3 regions of the Streptosporangium sp. NPDC051023 genome follow, and region 3 is predicted to be linked to each of the others. Evidence: riboswitches for the same ligand, from Rfam matches in the RefSeq annotation. Region 3 holds a riboswitch; each other region holds the start of a gene.
What was found. Region 3 has a riboswitch for S-adenosylmethionine ahead of AB0395_RS29610 (glutathione S-transferase C-terminal domain-containing protein). Riboswitches for the same ligand answer to the same signal wherever they lie in the genome.
Positions count from the first base shown of each region.

Region 1: another riboswitch for S-adenosylmethionine. It lies ahead of AB0395_RS31255 (aminotransferase class V-fold PLP-dependent enzyme); the one in region 3 lies ahead of AB0395_RS29610 (glutathione S-transferase C-terminal domain-containing protein).
Region 2: another riboswitch for S-adenosylmethionine. It lies ahead of thrC (threonine synthase); the one in region 3 lies ahead of AB0395_RS29610 (glutathione S-transferase C-terminal domain-containing protein).

Region 1 is NZ_JBFBCE010000058.1:27,281-34,543, reverse strand. It holds gene AB0395_RS31260 (NADH-quinone oxidoreductase subunit D) at 1-781, opposite strand, end outside; gene AB0395_RS31255 (aminotransferase class V-fold PLP-dependent enzyme) at 800-2,056, opposite strand; SAM riboswitch class IV at 2,185-2,300, opposite strand; gene AB0395_RS31250 (hypothetical protein) at 2,611-2,799, opposite strand; gene AB0395_RS31245 (TerC family protein) at 2,801-3,601, shown strand; gene AB0395_RS31240 (cytochrome P450) at 3,700-4,899, shown strand; gene AB0395_RS31235 (class I SAM-dependent methyltransferase) at 5,248-6,108, opposite strand; gene AB0395_RS31230 (helix-turn-helix domain-containing protein) at 6,420-6,980, opposite strand; gene AB0395_RS31225 (MFS transporter) at 7,159-7,263, shown strand, end outside.
Region 2 is NZ_JBFBCE010000003.1:23,177-30,439, reverse strand. It holds gene AB0395_RS02715 (MoaD/ThiS family protein) at 318-593, opposite strand; gene thrC (threonine synthase) at 616-1,905, opposite strand; SAM riboswitch class I at 1,920-2,060, opposite strand; gene AB0395_RS02705 (RNA polymerase sigma factor) at 2,196-2,756, opposite strand; gene AB0395_RS02700 (trehalose-6-phosphate synthase) at 2,853-4,283, shown strand; gene AB0395_RS02695 (MFS transporter) at 4,367-5,596, shown strand; gene AB0395_RS02690 (hypothetical protein) at 5,583-6,179, opposite strand; gene otsB (trehalose-phosphatase) at 6,215-6,982, opposite strand; gene AB0395_RS02680 (DUF3263 domain-containing protein) at 7,128-7,263, opposite strand, start outside.
Region 3 is NZ_JBFBCE010000052.1:34,978-42,240, reverse strand. It holds gene AB0395_RS29620 (ABC transporter substrate-binding protein) at 1-1,290, opposite strand, end outside; gene AB0395_RS29615 (FAD/NAD(P)-binding protein) at 1,322-3,082, opposite strand; gene AB0395_RS29610 (glutathione S-transferase C-terminal domain-containing protein) at 3,159-4,100, opposite strand; SAM riboswitch class IV at 4,138-4,250, opposite strand; gene AB0395_RS29605 (DUF402 domain-containing protein) at 4,303-4,806, shown strand; gene AB0395_RS29600 (nitric oxide synthase oxygenase) at 4,917-6,056, opposite strand; tRNA gene AB0395_RS29595 (tRNA-Asn) at 6,405-6,480, opposite strand; gene AB0395_RS29590 (YtxH domain-containing protein) at 6,646-6,957, shown strand; gene AB0395_RS29585 (hypothetical protein) at 7,154-7,263, opposite strand, start outside.

The DNA of each region.
Region 1 (7,263 bases), on a different contig from region 3:
TGCGCAGGTCGAGGTCGACGCCCGAGGCGCGGGCGATGGGGCCGCTCACGCCGTACTGCATGATCGTCTCGCGGTCCAGCACCCCGACCCCGACCGTGCGGGCGAGGAAGATCTCGTTGCCCGCGATCAGGTTCTCGATGTCGGGCAGCCGCCGCCGCACGTCCGCGACGGCCTGGGAGACCCGGCCGAGCCAGCCGAGCGGCAGGTCCTCCTTGAGGCCGCCGACCCGGTTGAACATGTAGTGCATCCGGCCGCCGGAGATCTCCTCCATCACGGCCTGGAGGGTCTCGCGCTCCCGGAACGCGTAGAAGACCGGGGTGATCGCGCCGAGCTCCAGGGGATAGGAGCCGAGGAACATCAGGTGGCTGAGCACCCGGTTCAGCTCGGCCATCAGCGTGCGCGTCCAAACCGCCCTGACCGGCACCTCCATGCCGAGCATCCGCTCGACCGCGAGCACGACGCCCAGCTCGTTCGCGAACGCGGAAAGCCAGTCGTGCCGGTTGGCCAGCACGATGATCTGCCGGTAGTCCCTGACCTCGAACAGCTTCTCCGCGCCTCGGTGCATGTAGCCGACGACCGGCTCGGCCGAGCTGATCCGCTCGCCGTCCATCGTGAGCCGCAGCCGCAGCACCCCGTGGGTCGACGGGTGCTGCGGGCCGATGTTCAGGACCATGTCCTCGGTCGCGAGCTCCTTGCCGCGCGCTCCCGCGACGGCGTCGGCTCCGGCCCCGATTCCCACGTTCACTTCCCGGGGCGTGCCCGGGGCACGAGGCTCACTCATAGGCCCCATGCTGTCACGTCACCGACGCGTGACAAGATCCTGCAGAGCCGTGATCAGGCGGTCGACGTGCTCCTGCGTGCTCCCGATGCCGATGGAGGCGCGCACCGCGGAGGCGGTGACGTCGTCGCAGCCGCCGTCCTTCGCGCCCAGGAGGTGGCGGACGAAGGGGTGGGCGCAGAACTTGCCGTCGCGGACGCCGATGCCGTACTCGCCCGACAGGGCCTCGGCGACCTCACGGGCGGTGAAACCGTCGACCACGAAGGAGACGATGCCGACGCGCGGGTGGTCGGGGCCCCACAGGGACAGCTCGTGGACGCCCTCGATGCTCGCGAGACCGGCACGGAGGCGGCCGAGAAGACGCTCCTCCTCGCGCACCAGCACGTCCCAGCCGGTCGCGCTCAGGGCGTCGCAGGCGGCGGCCAGCGCAACCGCGCCGAGGACGTTCGGCGTGCCCGCCTCGTGACGCGCCTCGGGGTCGGCGTGCCACTCGGTCTCGTCGTCGTTCACGGCCTTCACCGCGCCACCGCCCTTGAGGTACGGCTCGGCCTCCGTCAGCCAGTCGGCGCGGCCGATCAGCGCGCCCGTGCCGAACGGCGCGTAGAGCTTGTGACCGGAGAAGACCACGTAGTCCAGGTCGAGCGCGGTCAGGTTGAGGCGGCGGTGTGGGACGAGCTGGGCGGCGTCGACGAGGATGCGGGCGCCGTGACGGTGGGCGATGTGGGCCAGGGCGGCGATCGGCCACAGCTCGCCGGTCACGTTGGAGGCCGCGGTCACGACCAGCAGCTTGGGGCCCTCGATCGCGGCCAGCGCGTTGTCGGCCGCGCGTACGGCCTCACCGGGGAAGGCGGGGGCGGGCAGCCGTACGGCGTCGGCCCACGGCAGGAGCGAGGCGTGGTGCTCGGTGTCGAAGACCACGGTGGTGGTCCCGGCGGGCAGGCTGCGGGCCAGCAGGTTGGTGGCGTCGGTCGTGTTCCTGGTGAAGATCACCGAGTCGTCGGGGCGGGCTCCGGCGAAGGCGCGCACCGTGTGCCTGGCCTGCTCGTAGCGGGCGGTGGTCAGCTGGGACGCGTATCCGGCGCCGCGGTGGACGCTGGAGTAGGCCGGGAGCGCGGCGGCGACGGCGGCGCTCACCGGCTCCAGACAGGGGGCGCTCGCGGCGTAGTCGAGGTTGGCGTATCGGACGAGCCTGCCGCCCTTGACCGGCACCTCGAGGTCGGAACCGAGCACCGAGGGGATCCGGCGGTCGTCGGAGACGCGGGTCGCCGGGACGGTCACGGCGGTCGCCGCGGTCGTGATTCCCGAGGGGGTGGCGGTGCTTCCGGCGGAGGTGAAGATCGTCAGTGTGGACACGCCAGCTCTCCTTGGAGGTCATCGGACCCCAAGCCAATGGCGTTGGTGCGTGGAGCCCGCGCTTGCCCGACACACCTCGTGCCGGACCAGGTCCTCACCCGGGGCACCCCGCCGCGGACGCGAGGGTTGCCGGCCAGCGAGCCGGGGCTTGTCACTGGCACTCATGACCTACGGATCGGACTATACCCATACCGGGGCCGTGCTTGGCAAGTCCGGGGAACGGGGCGGCGGTTCACTGGGGAGCGGCCGGGACGTGCGGGACGTGCGGGATGTGCGGGATGCGCGGGATGTGCGGGGCGGCGGTTCATGGGGGAACGGCCGGGACGTGCGGGACATGCAGGGCGGCGGTTCATCGGGGAGAGGCCGGGACGCGTGGGACGAGGAGAGCGGGACGGGCGGGGCAGGAGGAGGGGGTTTCGGCGGTGATCCGGAGGAACTTCCTGCTGTGTCCGATCGTCTGGTGCTGTAACCGGGAACGTTCACCAGGTCACGCGCAGCTCACGGGCGCCGGTCGGCCTGGTGTCATCGCTCGCCGTACCGGTGCCCGGAGAACGGGCACGCTGGAGGTGCCGCCGTGTACGGCGGGCGCGGCGAGGGCGTCGCCGTAGGCGGCGGACGCGGTTGAGGCGGGCGTTCGGCCCGGCCGGGATCCGAGGACTGGAGGACACGATGGACTGGGTGACCGACCCGGCGAGCTGGATAGGGCTGCTCACCCTGATCGCCCTGGAGATCGTGCTGGGCATCGACAACATCATCTTCATCTCGATCCTGGCCGGGAAGCTCCCACCGGAACAGCGCGACAACGCCCGCAAGCTGGGCCTGCTGGCCGCCCTGGTCAGCCGCCTCGCGCTGCTGCTGGCCCTGTCGTGGGTGGTACGGCTCACCGCCCCGCTGTTCGAGATCTTCGGTCACGAGATATCGGGCCGCGATCTGATCCTGATCCTCGGCGGCCTGTTCCTGCTGGCCAAGAGCGTCCACGAGATCCACGGCCACACCGAGAACGGCTCGGACCACTCGGGCGGCGGCAGGGCGGCGGCCACGTCCTTCGCGTCGGTGATCGTCCAGATCATGCTGCTGGACATCGTGTTCTCCCTCGACTCGGTGATCACCGCGGTCGGCATGGTCGACGAACTCGCCGTCATGGTCATCGCGGTCATCGTCGCGGTCATCGTGATGCTCTTCGCCTCCGGACCGATCAGCCGCTTCGTGGACAAGCACCCGACCATCAAGATGCTCGCGCTGTCCTTCCTGGTGCTGATCGGCGTGGTGCTCCTCGCCGAGGGCTTCGAGCAGCACATCTCCAAGGGATACATCTACTTCGCGATGGCGTTCTCGCTGGTGGTCGAGCTGCTGAACATCCGGGCGCGTCGCAGGTCGAGCGCCGCGCGACCGGCGGGGCAGGCCCTGGTCCACGAAACGGGGAACGAGCCGGACCCGGGCAGCGAGGCGGAGCGGCGCCCCGACTCCTGAGAGCGAGGTGGCCGGGGCCCTGGGGTCAGGGTGATCGGGCTCCGGAACCCCAGCGAGGAAATCGGGATTGCCGTTTTGTGCGCTATTACCATGTGTGAGTGCGCTTTGATCCGTGGAATCCGGAGTTCGTCGCCCACCCCTACGACGCCTACGCCGAGCTGCGACGGCAGCGGCCGGTCAGCCTCTTCGAACCGACGGGTCAGTGGCTGGTCGCCAGGCACGCCGACGTCAACGCGCTGCTGCGCGACCGCAGGCTCGGCCGGTCCTACCTGCACGTGGCCACGCACGCCGAGTTCGGCAGGCCGGACGACCCCGAGCTGCTGGAACCGTTCTGGCGGGTGATCAGGGCCGGGATGCTGGACGTCGAGCCACCGGTCCACACCCGGCTGCGGCGCCTGGTCTCCAAGGCGTTCACCCCGCGCATGGTCGAGGCGCTGCGTCCCAGGGTCGCCGCGATGGCCGGTGAGCTGGTGGACGCCTTTGTCGAGCGCGGCGGCGGGGACCTCGTCGCCGAGGTGGCCGAGCCGCTGCCGGTGACCGTGATCGCCGAGATGCTCGGTGTGCCGGAGGAGGACCGCCGCCTGCTGCGTCCCTGGTCGGCCGACATCTGCGGGATGTTCGAGCTCAACCCGTCGATCGAGACTCAGCGCACCGCGGTGCGCGCCGCCGAGGAGTTCTCCGACTACCTCGCCGGGCTGGCCCGCGCCCGCAGGGCGGACCCCGGCGACGACCTGATCAGCGCGCTGGTCCAGGTGGCGGACGAGGGGGACAGACTCACCGAGGAGGAACTGGTCGGCACCTGTGTGCTGCTGCTCAACGCGGGACACGAGGCGACCGTCAACGTCACCGGCAACGGCTGGTGGTCGCTGTTCCGTAACCCGGCCGAGCTGGAACGGCTCCGTGCCGACCACGGTCTGCTGCCCACGGCGGTCGAGGAGCTGATGCGCTGGGACACCCCGCTGCAGATGTTCGAGCGCTGGGTGCTCGAGGACATCTCGGTCGGCGGGGTCGACATCCCACGAGGCGCCGAGGTGGCGCTGCTGTTCGGCTCGGCCAACCGGGATCCCGAGGTGTTCGCGGACCCCGACCGCCTCGACGTCGGCCGGGCCGACAACCCGCACATCTCCTTCGGCGCGGGAATTCACTTCTGCCTGGGCGCCCCGCTGGCCAGGATCGAACTGGTCGAGTCCTTCGGCGCCCTCCTGCGCAGGGCCCCCAAGATGGAGCTCGTCACCGAGCCCTCGTGGAAACCGGGCTACGTCATCCGCGGCCTGACGTCCCTTGAGGTGCGGATCTGAGGAGGGCGCCGTCGCCGATCCCGGACCGCTCCTACCGGTTGGCCGCGTCCTTTCGCCGCCGTGCGCCGGAGTCGGGCCGCAGGGCGTTGCTGCAGCCGTTCCTGGTGCAGTAGTCGGAGCCCACCGCGCTGCCACCGGCCCACAGGCCGACCCATTATGGTTCACAACCGAGCGGGAATGAGCCTTGCCGGCGGGGGTGACGGTGGCGCTAATAAAGGCCAAATGGGCAGTAAATGGGGGTTTAAGTAAGGATTAGCTATTTTTGGAGATAAAGGTAAGTGTTTTCCTCTGTGTTATGACCGGCCACCGGTGGATGATGGGCGGCTGTGATCATGGGCGGCGTCGGCGTCAGCCGGCTCTGCGCAGCCAGATGGAGCCGGGGGCGTCCGTGGCGAGCGGCGCGGGGACGAGTTCCGGGTGCTCCTGCCAGAGCCAGGAGGAGAACAGCAGGATCTCGTAGCCGGAGTTACCGGCGAGGAAGGCGTGCAGGAAGTAGGCCTCGGTCCAGTCGCGGCCCTCGCGCAGCCACTCGTCGGGATAGTCGAACGGCCAGAAGATGTCGTGGATGTGGACGATCACTCCGGGTGCGAGCCGGGGGAGCACCTGGAGAAACAGCCAGATCACGTCGGATCCGGCCTTGGCGACGTGGGTCGAGTCGATGAACAGCACGTCGCCCGCCTCCAGCCTGGCGTAGGCCTCGAGCGGCACGTCCTGCACCGGGGAGCGCAGCAGGGTCAGCCGGTCGGAGTCCTCCGGCCGCAGCAGGCTCAGCATGCGGTCGGGGTAGGGCTCGACGCAGGTCAGCTCGACGGAACGGTCGAGGGTGTCCAGCGCGACCGCGGTCGAGAAGCCCGAGCCGATCTCCATCACCCGTCTCGGCTTGTGCCGCCAGAGCATCGACCGGTAGACCGCCGCGTCAGCGGCGCAGAACCACTGGGTGTGGCCGGATGGATACCTCGGCCCTGCGAGCGGCTTGTCGAGCTCCTCCGCCAGGTCGATGGCGAGCGCGAGCTGCTCCGCCTCGCGGAGGTCGACGCCCGGGACGCGATCCCTGCCCGGGGTCCGCTTCCAGTCAAGGGCCCGTTTCACATCGGTCGCGGCGGTGAGCGGCGAGTAGAAGTGCCCGGGGGGCATCCAGGGCGGAGCGGCGATGGCCGCGCTCACCGCGCGTACGGTCCGTACGGTGCGTCGCCGTAATGATTCTGGCATGGACGCTTTTCCTCATCTTTCGCATGACTTGTCGCATTGAGACAGCTGAAGGATGGGCGCCGGAGGCGTGGGAGCCGGTGTTTCCCGGAGGCGGGCGGGGGCGCGCATCGGTCCGGCCGCCGATGCGTCGCTTTTTCGATCTTTAGTTTTACACGCTGTGTGCGATTTGGGGGAGAATCTGCTGGATTAAAAGCGTGGCAGGTTTCTGGAAGACCGGAATCCGGCGGTCGCGAATGAAAACCTGCCGGCCGACGGGCGAGGAGGGGCGGGCTGAACGGCCGTCCGCTTCGGGGGCGGCATCCTGCCGCCGGTCAGCCGGGGCGGCGGTCGAGGATGAGCTCGGCCATCGCCCGCGCGGCCAGGGCCGGGTGGGCGTCCGGGCGGGTGACGGCGTGGGCGAGCGTTCCGTCGACGAGCACGAGAAGCTGGTCGGCGCCGAGGCTCGGGTCCGGATGCCCGTTGCGGGTCAGCTCGTCGGCGAAGAGTCGGTGAAGGCCGTCCTTGTAGGTGCGGATCTCCGCGTGGGCGGGGTGGGCGGGGTCGGTGAGGGTGAGTTCGGCCGCGGTGTAGCGGCAGCCATGGAATGACGGCCGGGTGGTGACCCTCTCCAGCTCGTCGAAGATGGCGAGCACGCGTTCGCGTGGGTCATCGCCGGCCCCGTCCATGACCCGGCGGTAGCGCTCCTCGCGGGCGGTGGTGCGCAGCACCTCGGCGACCAGGCCATCCTTGCCGCCGAAGTGCTGGTAGAGCGAGCGTCTGGCGACGTCGGCCTGCTTGAGGATCGCGTCGACGCCGACGTGCACACCCTGGGTGTACGTGAGGTCGCGAGCTGCGTCGAGCAGCCGCTCGCGGGGTCCCGGTCTCGTCGTCATGAGTTCGATTCTGGCACGGGGTTGACAGTAGATCAACCGTTCTATCTAATAACCCTCGCGTATACCGATCGTTCTATCCACCGGAGTGGCCATGCCCCGCCTGGGCCCCCTGCCCCCCATGTCGCCCCCCGCGCCCCCCATGTCGCCCCCCGCGCCCCGCCGGGGGACCCTGCCCACCGTGCTGACCGGCGTTTTCATCACGATCCTCGACTTCTTCATCGTCAACGTGGCGATCCCCACCACCCAGCGCGACCTGCACGCGGGCTCCGCCGCCATCGAGTGG
Region 2 (7,263 bases), on a different contig from region 3:
TCAATCTCCGAGGCGGAGACATCGCCTACGTCGATCGCCCTCGACCATACCTGTGGGAGCCCGTAGGGCAACAGAGTCAACCAGCAAACTACCGCTTTACGGACGCATTCAGCGCCCTGACATAGTTTTGCTATCACGATTAGTTAGTTAAATATTACATTATGTCTTGACCTCAAAAATATGAGCTTGCATCACAAAACACGACACCCGCACGCGGCCAGGCCGGTGCGGGTGTCGTGAACACGGTCGAAGGGCGCCGTTTCATGACAACGGGCGCCCGGGCCCACCTGGGGCCCTCTCAGGGTCTTCGCCGAGGCTCAGCCTCCGGCGACCGCCGGGATGATGGAGATCTGAACTCCGGGCGGAGTCGCCGTGTCCAGGTTGTCAGCGAAACGGACGTCCTCATCACCCACGTACACGTTCACAAAACGACGAATCTTGCCCGTTTCATCGAGAATACGGGCGCCGATGCCCGGGAAGTCAGCGTCGAGCTTCTGGAGCACGTCCCGAAGAGTCTCGCCCTCTCCGTTCACCTCGGCCGCGCCGTCGGTGTACGTACGGAGAATCGTCGGAATCCGTACAGAAACACTCATAATTCAGTACCTTTCACGAGTTCTAGGCGACAACCGCACGAAATGCGTCAAGAGAGGGCCTGATGACGGCGGTGGGGCGTGCCTGGTCGGCCACCGCGTCGAGGGTCTTCAGGCCGTCGCCCGTGTTGAGAACCACCGTCTCCGCGTCGGGGTCGATCTTCCCCGACTCGACCAGCTTGCGCAGCACACCGACCGTGACACCGCCCGCGGTCTCGGCGAAGATGCCCTCCGTCCTGGCCAGCAGGCGGATCGCGTCGACGATCTGGGCGTCCGTGACGTCCTCGACCGCACCGCCGGTGCGCCTGGCGATGTCGAGCACGTAGGGACCGTCCGCGGGGTTGCCGATGGCCAGCGACTTGGCGATCGTGTCCGGCTTGACGGGGCGGATCACGTCGTGGCCCGCCTTGTAGGCGGCGGAGACCGGGGAGCAGCCCTCAGCCTGGGCCGCGAAGATCTTGTAGGGCCTGTCCTCGACGAGACCGAGCGCGATCAGCTCCTTGAACGCCTTGTCGATCTTCGTGAGCTGGGAGCCGGACGCGACCGGGATGACGATCTGGTCGGGGATGCGCCAGCCGAGCTGCTCGGCGATCTCGTAGGCCAGGGTCTTGGAGCCCTCGGCGTAGTACGGCCTCAGGTTGACGTTGACGAAGCCCCACTTGTCGCCCAGCTCGTCACCGATGAGCTCGGAGCAGAAGCGGTTGACGTCGTCGTAGGTGCCGTCGATGCCGACGAGCCTGCCACCGTAGACGGAGGCCATGACGATCTTGGCCTGCTCCAGGTCCGCGGGGATGAACACGCAGGCGTCGAGCCCGGCCCGCGCTGCGGCCGCGGTCACGGCACCGGCCAGGTTGCCGGTCGAGGAGCAGGAGAGGGTGTGGAAGCCGAAGTTCCTCGCCGCCTCGACGGCGATGGCGACCACGCGGTCCTTGAAGGAGTGCGTGGGGTTGCCCGAGTCGTCCTTCACGTGCAGCGAGCGGAGGCCGAGCTCACGCGCGAGGTTGTCGGCCTTGACGAGCTTGGTCCAGCCCGGCGCCATGTTGGGCTTGGTGGCGACGTCCTCGGGAACCGGCAGCAGGGAACGGTAGCGCCAGATGTTGGTCGGCCCCTGTGCGATCTGCTCTCGGGTCACACGCCCGAAGTCATAGGCGATCTCAAGGGGCCCGAAACACTCGATACAGGCGAAGCTCGGGCCGAGCTCGTAGCGGGCACCGCACTCACGACAGGACAGCGCGGCGGCGGGGCCGAAACGCCGATCGCGCACGTCGTCGACGCGGCCGAGCGAGGAGGTGGTTTCAGTGTTTGCGAGCGCCATGAAGCGAGGCCTTTCCCTCATCTTCGTCTGCGACCACCCTGGTCACAGACCGGAATTGGCACCTGTCCCGGCCGACCTCGCCAGATCGCGAGTCTTGAACCGGGAGGGTTGCCGGGGCTTCGCAGGGCCGGTCCCTCCACCCCTCTGGATGAGCAATATGCAGTTGTGGACCTGACACGCAGGTCTCATGCACTCTACCTCGCCCCGCCGCGATCCTGGCCAGCCGTCTCGCCAAATGAGACAAAGCATGTCAAAGATCGGACAGGGCGTCGGGAGACGGGTGCCGGAGGTCAGAAGCCGTAGGCGTCGCCGAGCGCTCCCTGGACGTACTTGCGGGCCTGGTGGATGCGCGACTTCGCGGTGCCGAGCGGGATGCCGAGCTGGTCGGCGACCTCGTTGTAGTCGAGCTGGCAGATGTCGCGCAGCACCAGCGCCTGGGCCAGGTCGGGCTTCTCCGCCTCGAGCGCCTCCATCGCGTCGAGCAGGTCAAGCCGGGAGCCGGCGATCACGCTCACCCGGGCGACGTCGGGTTTGTTGTGCAGCGGCAGCTCGTCCGAGCTCTGCTCGGCGGAACGCCGCTTCAGCGAGCGGTAGGTGGTACGCGCGCAGTTGGCGGTCACGATGTGCAGCCACGTGCTGAACCGTGCCCGCCCCTCGAAGCGACCGATGTTGCGGGCCACGGCCAGCAGGGTGTCCTGGGAGGCCTCCTCCGCGTCCTGCCGGTAGGGAAGGATCCGCCCGCAGTGCCGCAGCACCTCGGGCTCGATCCGCTTCAGCAGCTCGCCCAGCGCCCGGTGGTCGCCTCCGGCAGCTGCGCGGGCCAGTTCCTCGGTCGTCTCGTCCAGCGCCATCACGAGCCCCCATCAGCGGTCATAGTCGCTCGACATCCTACGGTCGCCGGTTATGTTTGGTTAACCTTCGGGACAAGCACGTCCCTAGGCGAGGGGATCAAAATGAGTGCGATTTTGGTGGCCTCGAACCGCGGCCCCGTCTCCTTCACCCTGTCGGAGGACGGCGCACTGACCATGCGCAGGGGTGGCGGCGGCCTGGTCTCCGGCCTGTCGGAGGTGGCCAAGGACCTCGACGTCCTGTGGGTCTGCGCGGCCCTCTCCGACGGCGACCGCAGCGCCGTACGACTGGCGCCGGGCGGCCGTCTCGACCAGGCGGGCTACGAAACCGGGGCGCTGCGGATGCTCGACATCCCCGCCGCGACCTTCCACCGCGCCTACAACGCGGTCGCCAACTCCACCCTGTGGTTCGTCCACCACCTCCTCTACGACACCCCGAACAGGCCGCAGTTCGACGCCAGGTTCGGCAGGGAGTGGGAGTCCTACCAGGCATACAACGAGGCGTTCGCGACGGCGATCGCCGAAGAGGCCTCGCACGGGGCGAAGGCGATGGTGCAGGACTACCACCTGGGCCTGGTCCCGGCCATGCTCAGGGTCGAGCGACCCGACCTGCGGATCGCCCATTTCTCCCACACCCCGTGGGCCCCGCCCGAATACTTCAGCCTGCTGCCCGACGAGGTCGCGGCCGAGCTGCTCGAAGGCATCCTGGGCGCCGACCGCGCGGGCTTCCTGACCGCCCGCTGGGCCGGCGCCTTCATGGACTGCTGCGAGAGCGTGCTCGGCGCCGAGGTCGACCGTGCCGGCCGTACGGTGACTCACGAGGGCAGGACCACCAGGATCGGCGTGCACGGCCTCGGCGTCGACGGGGAGGCGCTCTGGGCGCGCGCGTCGGAACCGGACGTCGAGTCCCACATGTCCGCCCTGCGGGAGCTGGTCGGCGACCGCAAGCTGATCGTGCGGATCGACAGGACCGAGCTGTCGAAGAACATCGTCAGGGGCCTGACCGCCTACCGGGAGTTCCTGGCGACGCACCCCGAGTGGCACGGCAGGGTCGTGCACCTCGCCTTCGCCTACCCCTCACGCCACGACCTGCCTGAGTACCGGGAGTACACCGCGGCGGTGCAGCGCTGCGCCCTGGAGATCGAGGACGAGTACGCCACCGAGGACTGGGACCCGCTGATCCTCAACGTCCAGGACAACTATCCCCGGTCGCTGGCCGCCTACCGACTCGCCGACGTGATGCTGGTCAACCCGATCCGCGACGGGATGAACCTGGTGGCGAAGGAGGGGCCCGTCCTGTCGCCGCGCAGCGCGCTGATCCTGTCCCGCGAGGCGGGGGCCGCGGCCGAGCTGGGCGATGACGCGCTGCTGGTGAACCCGTACGACGTCTCGGCGACGGCGCAGGCCATCCACGAGGGCCTCGTCATGCCGGAGGACGAGCGCGTCAGCAGAGGAGGCAGGCTGGCCTGCGCGGCGACCGCGCTCCCCCCGCATCGCTGGTTCTCCGAACAGCTCGCCGCTCTCCCGTAGCTCGCCGCTCTCCCATAAGGCTTGACCTGACGTGAGATAGTTTGGGGGGATTTTTCACACTAGCTGCATGTGCAGGGGAACCAGTGACCGCCCGGCTCACCCGTGATCGCCCGACCTGGCTTCTCTACCTACAACTCGGCGTCTTCGCCACCTACCTGTACGGCCTCAGCGCCGCGCTCCCGATGCTCCGCATCGAACAGGGCGTCTCCCAGACGGTCGCGGGCCTGCACGGCACCATGATGGCGATCGGCGGCGTCACGACCGGCCTGGCGCTCCCCTGGCTGATCAGGAGGATCGGCCGCCGCGCCGCGACCTGGACGGGCCTTGCGGGGATGAACGCCGGGGTGCTGCTGGTGGTCCTCGGCGACGCGCTGCCGGTCACACTCCTCGGCTACGGCCTCGCGGGCGGGATGGGCGCCATCAGCCTCTACACGGGCATGTCCGTGCTCAGCGACCACCACGGCCCCGCGGGTCCCTCCGCGATCAGCGAGGCCAACGCGGTCGGGGGGACCATCGGCATCGGCGCGCCGTTCTTCGTCAGCCTGGCGGCGCAGAGCGCGCTCGGCTGGCGGGCCGCGCTGCTGGTCACCCCGCTGATGACCGTGCTGCTCGCACTCGCCCTCGGCCGCGTGTGGATCCCCGCGCAAAACGGCTCCGAGCGAGACGGCTCCGGACAGGACGACTCCGGGCGGGAGGACGCGGAACGCGAGGACGCGAAAGCCGGAACCACACCCGGGAGCGGGGACGGCGGTGACAGGCTCAGGCTCGGCTGGCGGTTCCACCTGGCGGGAGCGGTGCTGTTCTGCTGCGTCGCGCTGGAGTTCTCCTTCAACCTGTGGGCGGCCAAGCTGGTGACCGACAGGACGGGACTGTCGGCGGCGGTCGCCGCGACCGCGCTGACCGCCTTCACGGCCGGGCTGGTGATCGGGCGGTTCGGCGGGGCCAGGCTGGCCCTGCGGGTCCCTGCCTCCTCCCTCCTCCTCGGCGCGCTCGCGCTCACCTCCGCCGGATGGCTGGTGTTCTGGACGAGCACCACCCCCGTCCTGTCCTACGCGGGGCTGGTCCTGTCGGGGGCCGGGGTCTCACTGCACTTCCCGCTGGCGCTCTCCCGCGTGCTGACGGCGGCCGGCGGCCGTCCCGGGCGGGCCGCCAAAGCCACGGCCGTGGCCTCCCTCTACGCGAGCGCGGCGACGGGCGTGGGACCGTTCCTGCTGGGCGCGCTCGCCGACGCCTTCGGCACCCAGCAGGCGTTCCTCATGGTCCCGGTCATGATCGGGCTGGCCGTCTGCGGAATCCTGGTCAGCTCCAGGTAGCCGACTTGAGCACGTCGACCAGCCAGGAGTTGTCCCACACGTCCACGATCAGGATCCTGGACTTGGGCAGGAACCACTCGCGCTGGTAGAAGGTCGCGGTCTGCCGGCCGTTGCTGTTCTTGACGCACCGGCCGAGCCACCCCCTGAAGTCGGCCTTGTGCCCCCGGCCAACCGGGCGCAGGCCCGCGGCGTACGCCTTGCCGAGGACCTGGCCGTCCTTGCCGTTGAACGGGCAGGGCTGCACGTCGCTGGCGGGGTAGAAGGGCTGCTCCGGCGTGTAGGCGGAGAAGCCCTCGTGCCCGTACTTGATCACCTTCGGGCCGAAGATCCAGAAAGCCTCGCACTTCGGCGTGAAATACCCCGCAGAGGGTTTGGAGCACGCTCCGGTCACCACCTTGACCCGGTCGGTGTCGCGGTAGACCTCCCAGCTTGAGGGGATCCTGAGGGTCATGCCGCGAAAGGAGAGGGTCTGCGTGGCCGACGCGGAGGCGGACGAGGTCGGGGTCGAGGCTGAGGCGGTCATCGGGGAAAGGATCAGGGCGGCGCCGGCCAGCGCGGCGAGTGCGAGGGAGCTCTTTCTCATGCCGGGGACGCTAACGGCCCCCACTTGTCGATGACTTAACGCTCAGTGGCATCGGCGATCGAGCCGAGCAGCTCCATCACCCCTTCGGGACCGTCCACGACGATGTCGGCCTCAACACTGATCTCCGCGGAGCCGCTGAACACCGTCACGCCGGGCAGCCCGGACGCCCGAACGGCCGCGAAGGCGGCAAGGTCCCCCAGGTCGTCACCGGCGAACAGCACCGAACGCGCGGCGCGCTCGGTGAGGAAGGCGCTCAGCGCGATCCCCTTGTCCATACCCGGGGGCCGCAGCTCCAGCACGAACTTGCCCGGCTCGACCGCCAGCCCCGCCTCGGCCGCCAGCTTGGCCACCGGTTCGCGCAGCGCGTCGAGCGTGGCCTGCGGCTGCGCCGTCTGCCGCGTGTGCACGGCGACCGCCTTCCCCTTGTCCTCGAACCTGGCGCCGGGGATGCCCGAGATCAGCGCGGGCAGCTCGGACCTGACCAGGGCGAGACCGGGGTGCGGGGGCGGCGCGGTGAGTGTGCCCGCCTCCCAGCGTTCGAGGCCGTAGTGGCCGAGCACGACCAGTCCGGGCACGCCGGCCAGCGAGCCGTACTCGACGGCCGTCGCCGCCGGACGGCCCGTGACGACCACGATGGCGCCGACCCGCTCGCCGAGCCTGGCGAGCACCGCGGGGCCTTCGGGGTGAATCCTGGCCGCGTCGGGATCGGGCACGATCGGGGAGAGCGTGCCGTCGAAGTCAAGACCGATCACCGCCCCCGCGGGATCGGCCAGAATCGCGCGCAGTCCTTCGGGGGTCTCCATGGCGATGCTTCTCCCGGTCATCGTCGGCCCGGCGTCCGCCCGGCTCGTGGGGTGCGCTCCGGCGCCAGGTACGGCCGCGCGCATGACCGGCCGTACCCCGGAGATCAGGGGCGCAAGCACCAACATACGAGTGCGGGCCAGGACATCAAGGGCGCAAGCCCATCCTTCTGGCGGCACGGTCACGTCTGCGTGTCTCGCGGAGCCTGCGCAGGCGCTTGACCAGCATCGGATCGTGGGCCAGCGCCTCCGGCCTGTCGATGAGCTCGGCGAGCAACTGGTAG
Region 3 (7,263 bases):
CTGGTCGACCACCTTGGGTTGGAAGTCGATGCCCGCGCTCTGTTTGACCGCTGCCTGGACGGCCTGGGCGAGGATGTCGCGGCGGTCCCTGACGAACGGCGCCGACTCGATCGAGCGGATGGTCAGCCGCTTGCCGTCCTTGACTCGGAAGCCCTCCGCGTCGCGCTTGTCCCAGCCCGCCTCGTCGAGCAGTTTGTTGGCTCGCTGCGCGTCGTTGCCGAAGGTGTTCTCCAGGGAGGGGTCGTAGAACTGCGGGCTGCCCTGGCCGACGATGCTCCAGGCCCGCTTCGCCGTACCCTGGTAGACCGAGTTGAGCACGATGTCGACGTCGACCGCGGCCCTGAACGCCTCGCGCACCCGTTTGTCGTCGAACGGCGGGTGGGAGACGTTGAAGTAGTAGGAGAACGCGCTGCCGGAGTTGAGGCTGGTCTCCACCTTCAGCTTGGGGTCGCTCTTGATCAGGCCGAGTTCGGTCGCGGGCACGCCCTCGATCACCTGGACCTGTCCCGAGGTGAGCGCGCCGACCCGGACCGCCGCCTCGGGCAGGAAGCGGTAGGTGATCTCCGCCAGGTGCGCGGGCCCCTGGTGCGCCGCGTTCGGGGGCGCCCAGTTGTACTTCGGGTTGCGCTTGTAGTGGACCTCCTGCCCCGGTGTGAAGCGGTCCAGGATGAACGGTCCCGTGCCGACGAGGTCGGGGCCGCCCGCCTTGAGGTCTTTGGCGTTCTTCAGCGACTTCGGGGAGACCTGGCCCGCGTACGGCGAGGACAGGAAGTCGAGGAACAGGCCGTCCGGCGCCTTCAGCGTGACCTTGAGCGTGTAGGGGCCGGTCACCTCCGCGGCGGAGAAGTTGCGCAGCTGGATCGCGGCGACCGCGACGTTGTAGCCGGGCGTGACGAGCTGGTCGAGGTTGGCCTTGACCGACGCGGCGTCGAACTTCTCCCCGTCGTGGAAGGTCACGTCCTGTCTGAGCTGGAAGGTGTAGGTGAGCCCGTCCTTGGACACCTCCCAGGATTTGGCGAGCCAGGGCAGGAACTCGCCGTCCCTGCCTCTGGCGATCAACGCGTCGAACTGGTTGTGCACCAGCAGGCGGGCCTTGTTCTGGCCCCACTGCTGGGGGTTGAACGTGATGGGCTGCGTCTCCACCGCCCACACCAGCGAACCGCCCTCGCCGCCACCGTTGCCGCTACTGTCGCCGCCACCGGCCGCCGCGCCCTTGGCCCCGGTCTCGGCCCCGCACGCGGCGAGCGTCAGCACCCCGGCGAGCGCCAGGGCACCCCATTGCACTTTCACTTACTTCTCCTCGGGAGATTCGTGCGTCGCCTCAGGCGACATGTCTGATCTGAGTGGTGACGGCCTCGGACAGCACGATCCGGGCCAGGGCGTCGGCGTGGCGGAAGAGTGGGGCGTTGAGTCCGGGCCTGGCGAATCCGCCGGTGGCCCGGCCGCCGACGACCCAGGGGCCGAAGGCGAACCTGTGAGGATGAGGGGTGTCGGATCTGTCGAGCAGGCGTCGGTCAGCGGGCCGTACCTTCAGCAGCCCGGAGGTCTCGTCGACCTCGCCCCGGTCACGGAGCGCGGTGATCAGCGGGTCGGTGGCCCGGCTCACGCTGGGCGCGGGCAGCCTGGCCTCGACGAGGGTCCTGGCCGTGACGGCGCCGGGCACGGTCGGGCTGCGCGCGACCCATCGGCCGCCACGGTGCTCGACCTTGAGGTCGGCCCCCAGGAAGGTGACGACGCCCGCCCTGGCCAGGGCCTTCAGCTCCTCGAGACGGGGGCCTGGCGGGCCGCTGGCGATGTAGCCGAAGAAGCCGTTGAACCACGGATCGGAGATCCCCAGCTCGGCGAGGACACCGTAGACGGACAGCAGCCCGAGGATCATGGCGTGGTCGGCGCTGTGCGCAGGGTCGGAACGCCGCTCCAGGTCGGCTCCCATGTATCCGTCCATCCACCTACGCAACCCTGCCGAATCGCCGAACCGTATCCGGTCGAGCGGCCGGTCGAGCCTGTCGAGGTCGAGACGGTCGGCGTGCCGGGGCACGGCCCTGCGGATCAGCGCCCGCATCCCGGCGCTGCGCCACTCCTCGGCCGCGAACCCCTCCTCGAACTCCTCCCAGCCCACTCTGGACCGTTTCGGATGGGCGGTGACCAGCTCGTGGTAGTAGGCGAAGGCCAGTTCCTTGGCGACCAGCGGCCACACGTCCCGCCGGAAGTTCCATGGCCCCTCCCCCAGCGCCTGCGCGGTCAGGAAGCGCGGCACCGGCGGGCGGACGCCCCTGAAGGGGTATCCGGTCTTCGCGTGGTACGGCACGCCGCGCCGCGAGCCCACGTGGAGCAGCGGTTCCCGCCCGCTGGGCAGGTAGACGAGCTCGCCGTCGTGCTCGCGGACGAACCGGCCGCCCCGCCCCGAGGTGAGCAGCACCATCAGGTCGACGAAGGCCAGTCCCATACCGCGCACGAGCACCGGCTCGCCCGCGGGCAGCCTGTCCTGGCCGAGGTCGAGGTCGGCGGTGTATCCGGTCGGCAGGTAGCGCAGCCCGCTGTCCTCGGCCAGGGCCGCCAGCCGCCGCTCCTCCGCGGACGGGGTCACGTCGCCGTGCCCCTGCGCGAGGATCACCGCGTTCACCTCGATACTCCTGCCGTCCTCCAGCTTCACCACCTGGCCGCCGGGCACATCGACGAGGTCGAGCGCGCGCGTCCGGTGCACGTGCACCCGGACGCCGCGGGGGGCGGTGTCGACGGCGCGCTGGAAAACGTGGGAGAGGTAGGCGTTCTGCACGGGACGGGGGACGAACCGCCCCGGGTCGCAGCCGAGCCACTCGGCCAGAGAGGGGCCGGGACGAACAGGGCCGACGCACTGGACGGACTCGTCGGTGAACAGCGTCACGTCGGCGGCGGTGGAGTTCATCCAGAGCAGCTCCGGCTGCTCCCTGCGCCAGACCCTGCCGCCACCCGGCGGGTACGGGTCGACCACGTGAATGTCCAGGGACGGCCAGTGGAGCAGCTCGGCGGCGTTGGCGCAGATCCGCTCGACCAGGCAGGTGCCGGTCGGCCCCGCGCCGATGACCGCGATGGAGGAACTCATGCCACCCTCTCCCGCCACGCCCCGGGCTCCTCCCCGCACGCGCCGCCCTGTGTCCGGCCCCTGCTCCCGCGTCGTCTCATAGCGCGGCTCTGCGATGGGGCAGGTCCCAGTCGGCGTGCGACGGCTCGACCGTGACCCGCCACGGGTCGGTCTCGCCCTCGGGGGTCGAGAGCGCGCCGAAGTCCGTGTTCTCGTGGAAGGCGGGGTGCTGGTAGAGGTCCCTGGCGTAGTCCCACAGGTTGGGGAAGGCGGTCAGCGGGCGCTCACTGATCCTGGCCCCCGGGTTGTCGCTCACGTCGAACCTGAGCAGCGTCGGCCAGAGCCGCACGTCCGACTCGGTGATCCCTGAGCCGAACAGGAACCTGCGGTCGGCGAGCCTGGCGTCGAGTTCCTCGAGGAAGGCGATCACGGCCTTCCTCGCCTCGTGGTACTCCGCCTCGGTCGTGGCCGAGGCGACGCGGCCCGCCGCCGTGTTGACGTACTCGTAGATCCGCGCGTTGAGCGCGTCGATCTCGGGCCTGAGCTCCTCGGGGTAGAGGTCGACCTCGGGGTCGCCGCCGAACTTCGCGCCCAGGTCGAGGGTGATGTCCGGGAAGTCGTTGCTGACGATGCGCCCGCTTTGCCTGTCCCACAGCACCGGCACGGAGACGTGCCCGTCGAAGCCGGGCTCGGTCGCCTCGTAGGCCTCCCTGAGGATGGCGAAGCCGTTCACCGGGTCCGCGCCGCGCCTCTCGCGGAACGCCCACCCCCTGCCGTCCCGCTCGTCGTCGACGTAGGACAGCGAGACCACGTCCTGCAGCCCTTTGAGGGAGCGTACGATCGCCGCGCGCTGCGCGTAGGGGCAGACCGCCGCGACGTAGAGGTGGTAGCGCCCGGGCTCGGCGGGGAACTCTCCCGCGCCGTCGTCGGTGATCCGTCCTTGGAAGGGGTAGCGGGGGCCCGGCCGGTCACCAGGGCGGTAGCGGCCGTGAGCGTCCAGGTCGACAGGGCTCGCGTAGTTGAGTGTGATCTCGGACATGTGCCGCTCCCAGGCATGCCTCGGTGACCCGCTGCGGGGTCCGCGCTTGCGGCACGCCCACCGTGCCGCCTGGTCTCCCCCGGGGGCACCCCGCCGCGGTGCGAGGGTTGCCGGTCAGTCAGCCGGGGCTTTGCACTGACACTCTTAACCTAGTTAGACGGTAGGAAATACATAGATCTCTGTCAACCCTTAAAGTCGGAGCATGTCTCAAGAGATCGTGAAGGTGGTCTACCGCAAGTACGACGGCTCTCTGCACTGGAACCATCCGGCCTTGCTTCTCGGCGAGGACGAGCACGGCGTGTGGACCGGCTGCCCGGCCGGCAGCAGCGGCAGGAGGGGAGAGGAGCCACCGATCGTCTGGGACCAGCCGTTCGTGATGCTCTTCCCCCGCGATGCCTGGTGGACGGCCACGTTCAACGCGGCGCCGTACAAAACGGAGATCTACTGCGACGTCTCGACCGTGCCGCGCTGGAACGACGGCGAGGTGACCATGGTCGACCTGGACCTCGACGTGATTCGCCTGCGCGAGGACGGCCGGGTGTTCCTCGACGACGAGGACGAGTTCGAGGAGCACCAGATCCGCTACGCCTACCCCCGGGACGTCGTCGAGAACGCCCGCGCCTCGGCCGCCGCGCTGCTGGAGGCCGTCGGCTCGGGCACGGCCCCCTTCGCCGCACCCCCGCGTTGGCTCGCCCTGGTGAGCTGACCTCCCCCACCGTACGGCCGGCCCCCGAGAACCGAGCCCCCCGAACAGCCGGAGCGCCTACAGGGGCGGGAAAACGGGGGCGCGGCGCTCGGTGAAGCCGGCGGGACCCGTCACCACCTTCCGAGATCCCAGCGGCCCAGCGCCCGCTCCTGGGAGTCGGGGTGGCTGGCGAAGTTCGGCGACAGTTCCACGTTCTCGTAGTAGCGGTGGAAGACCGGCGTCGCGGAGCCGGAGATGGGCGGGACGATCCAGCTCCAGTCCGCCGGGCAGACCCGGCCCGCCTTCTCCTCGCGTTCCACGTGGGTCAGGAAACGCCTGGCCTCGGTGTGGTGGTCGGTCATCGTCACCCCCGCCCTGTCGAAGGAGTGCAGGACCGCCACGTTCAGCTCGACCAGGGCGTGGTCGCGCCAGAGCGAGCGGTCGTTGCGGGTGTCCAGACCCAGATGTCCGGCGATCAGCGGCACCAGGTTGTAGCGGTCGGCGTCCGCGAGGTTGCGGGCGCCGATCTCGGTGCCCATGTACCAGCCGTTGAACGGCGCCGCCCGGTAACAGACCCCGCCGATCTCCAGGCACATGCTCGATATGGCCGGTACGGCGTGCCAGCGCAGCCCCAGCCGCTCGAACCACGGGTACGCGGGATGGGAGAGCGGCACCTCAAGCACCGCGTCCCCGGGGACCGTCGAGAGCAACGGCGGCCCGTCCCCCATCGAGATCGCCAGGGGAAGCACGTCGAAGGGCGTGCCGGGACCGCCCTTCCAGCCGAGTTTGCGCACCATCGTGGTGAAGTCCGTGTAACGCGGGTCGCCGACGACGGAGCCGTCGTCCATCGCGTATCCGGCGTAGCGAATGAGCTGCTCGTTCCAGATCCTCGGCCCGGAAACCCCGGGGCGGTCCTGGGCGAACACCGTGATCGTCGGCCGGATCCTGCCCCCCGACGTGACCTCTCGGAGGTGGTTCACGCATTCGACCGCGACTCCCTCTGCCGTGCTCACCCGGCGCCGGTCGCGCACCCGCAGCGACCTCCAGTAGAGCCGCCCGATGCACCTGCCGCTGTTCCGCCAGGCCACCCGGGCGCCGAAGGTGAGCTCGTCCGGCGTGTGCGTGTACGTCCCCGTCCTCGCGATCTCGACCCGCACCTCGCGCAGCCGTGACCGCATCGGGCCCGCCTCCGGATTCTCCGCGTGGAACAGCCTCAGGTACTCCTCGGCCGCCGCCGTCACGTCCGCCGGTGCCGCCGGCCGCTCGGGCACCTTCTCATGAGCTTCCTGGTAGATCCCCTCATAAACCCCCGTTCGGACACCTTGTTCCTTTTCCTGCGCATGACGCCAGGACCTCGGCCAAGTCGGCACAGAAAGACCATCCATATACGACTCACGGGTACGACATGCCGTTCCGGGCGGCACGGTTCCCTCAGCACAGTGTCCCTAACCCCACTGTGATCGCTGTGATCCGCGGCAGCGGCGCCCAGGTCACCGAGCGCGAGCATGGTGACACGGGACGCAACGCCCCCCATTTTCCGTGATTCACGGGAATTTGTCCGCTAAATAGGACATGAGACGGCGAAGGCCCCGGGAGCTGGGCTCCCGGGGCCTTCGATATGGCTCCCGCGATAGGACTCGAACCTATAACCTGCCGGTTAACAGCCGGCTGCTCTGCCGATTGAGCTACACGGGATCGTGCTTTGCGCTGGTCGGCCGGGGCGTTTCCCCCCGCTCCTTGCGGCGCAGGAATAGATTAGCGCACTCCGGGAGTGTGTGTCGCATCGATACTCCGGGGTAGGTCCGAGACAACTCGTGATCCGTGGGTAGGGTCCCGCCAAGGACGGTTGTGGAGGTGGAGATGCGTTACCGACTGATGTTCGGTGTAGGTCTCGCGGTTGGCTACGTCCTTGGGAGCCGCGCGGGCCGGGAACGCTACGAGCAGCTCAAGCGGATGGCCCACCGGGTTTCGGACAGCCCGGCCGTCCAGGAGGCCGCAGGCCTGGTCGGCGCCCGGGTCTCCCAGGTCACCGACGTGGCCAAGACGAAGGTGACCCACGTGGCCAGGAATCGGTTGCCGTTCCTGCAGTCACACGACGACTGGCAGGCCGACAAGCACGACGAGACAGGCACCGGCTGGCCAGAAGACGAACGAGCCGTCACCCCTCATTAGCCGCATCGGCCGCGGAAAGGCCTCCTCGGGGGCCTTTCACGTGTCGATGGACATCCGTAGACCGGCGAGCCCGATCCGGGCGTCACCTCACTCTCAGACGCCTCACAGCACCCCAGGCATCTCAGCATGCCCGGAACCATTGGAGCCGTCTTCCCCGCCCTCAGACTCGCCCTCGGACGCGCCCTCGGACTCGCCCTCAGACGCCGAAGCTGCGGCGCGTCTCCTCCAGGGCCTGCTCGGCGAGGGCGCGCAGGCCGGGGTCCTGCGGATCCATCCCGGAGTCGAAGACGAACTCCCAGATCAGCC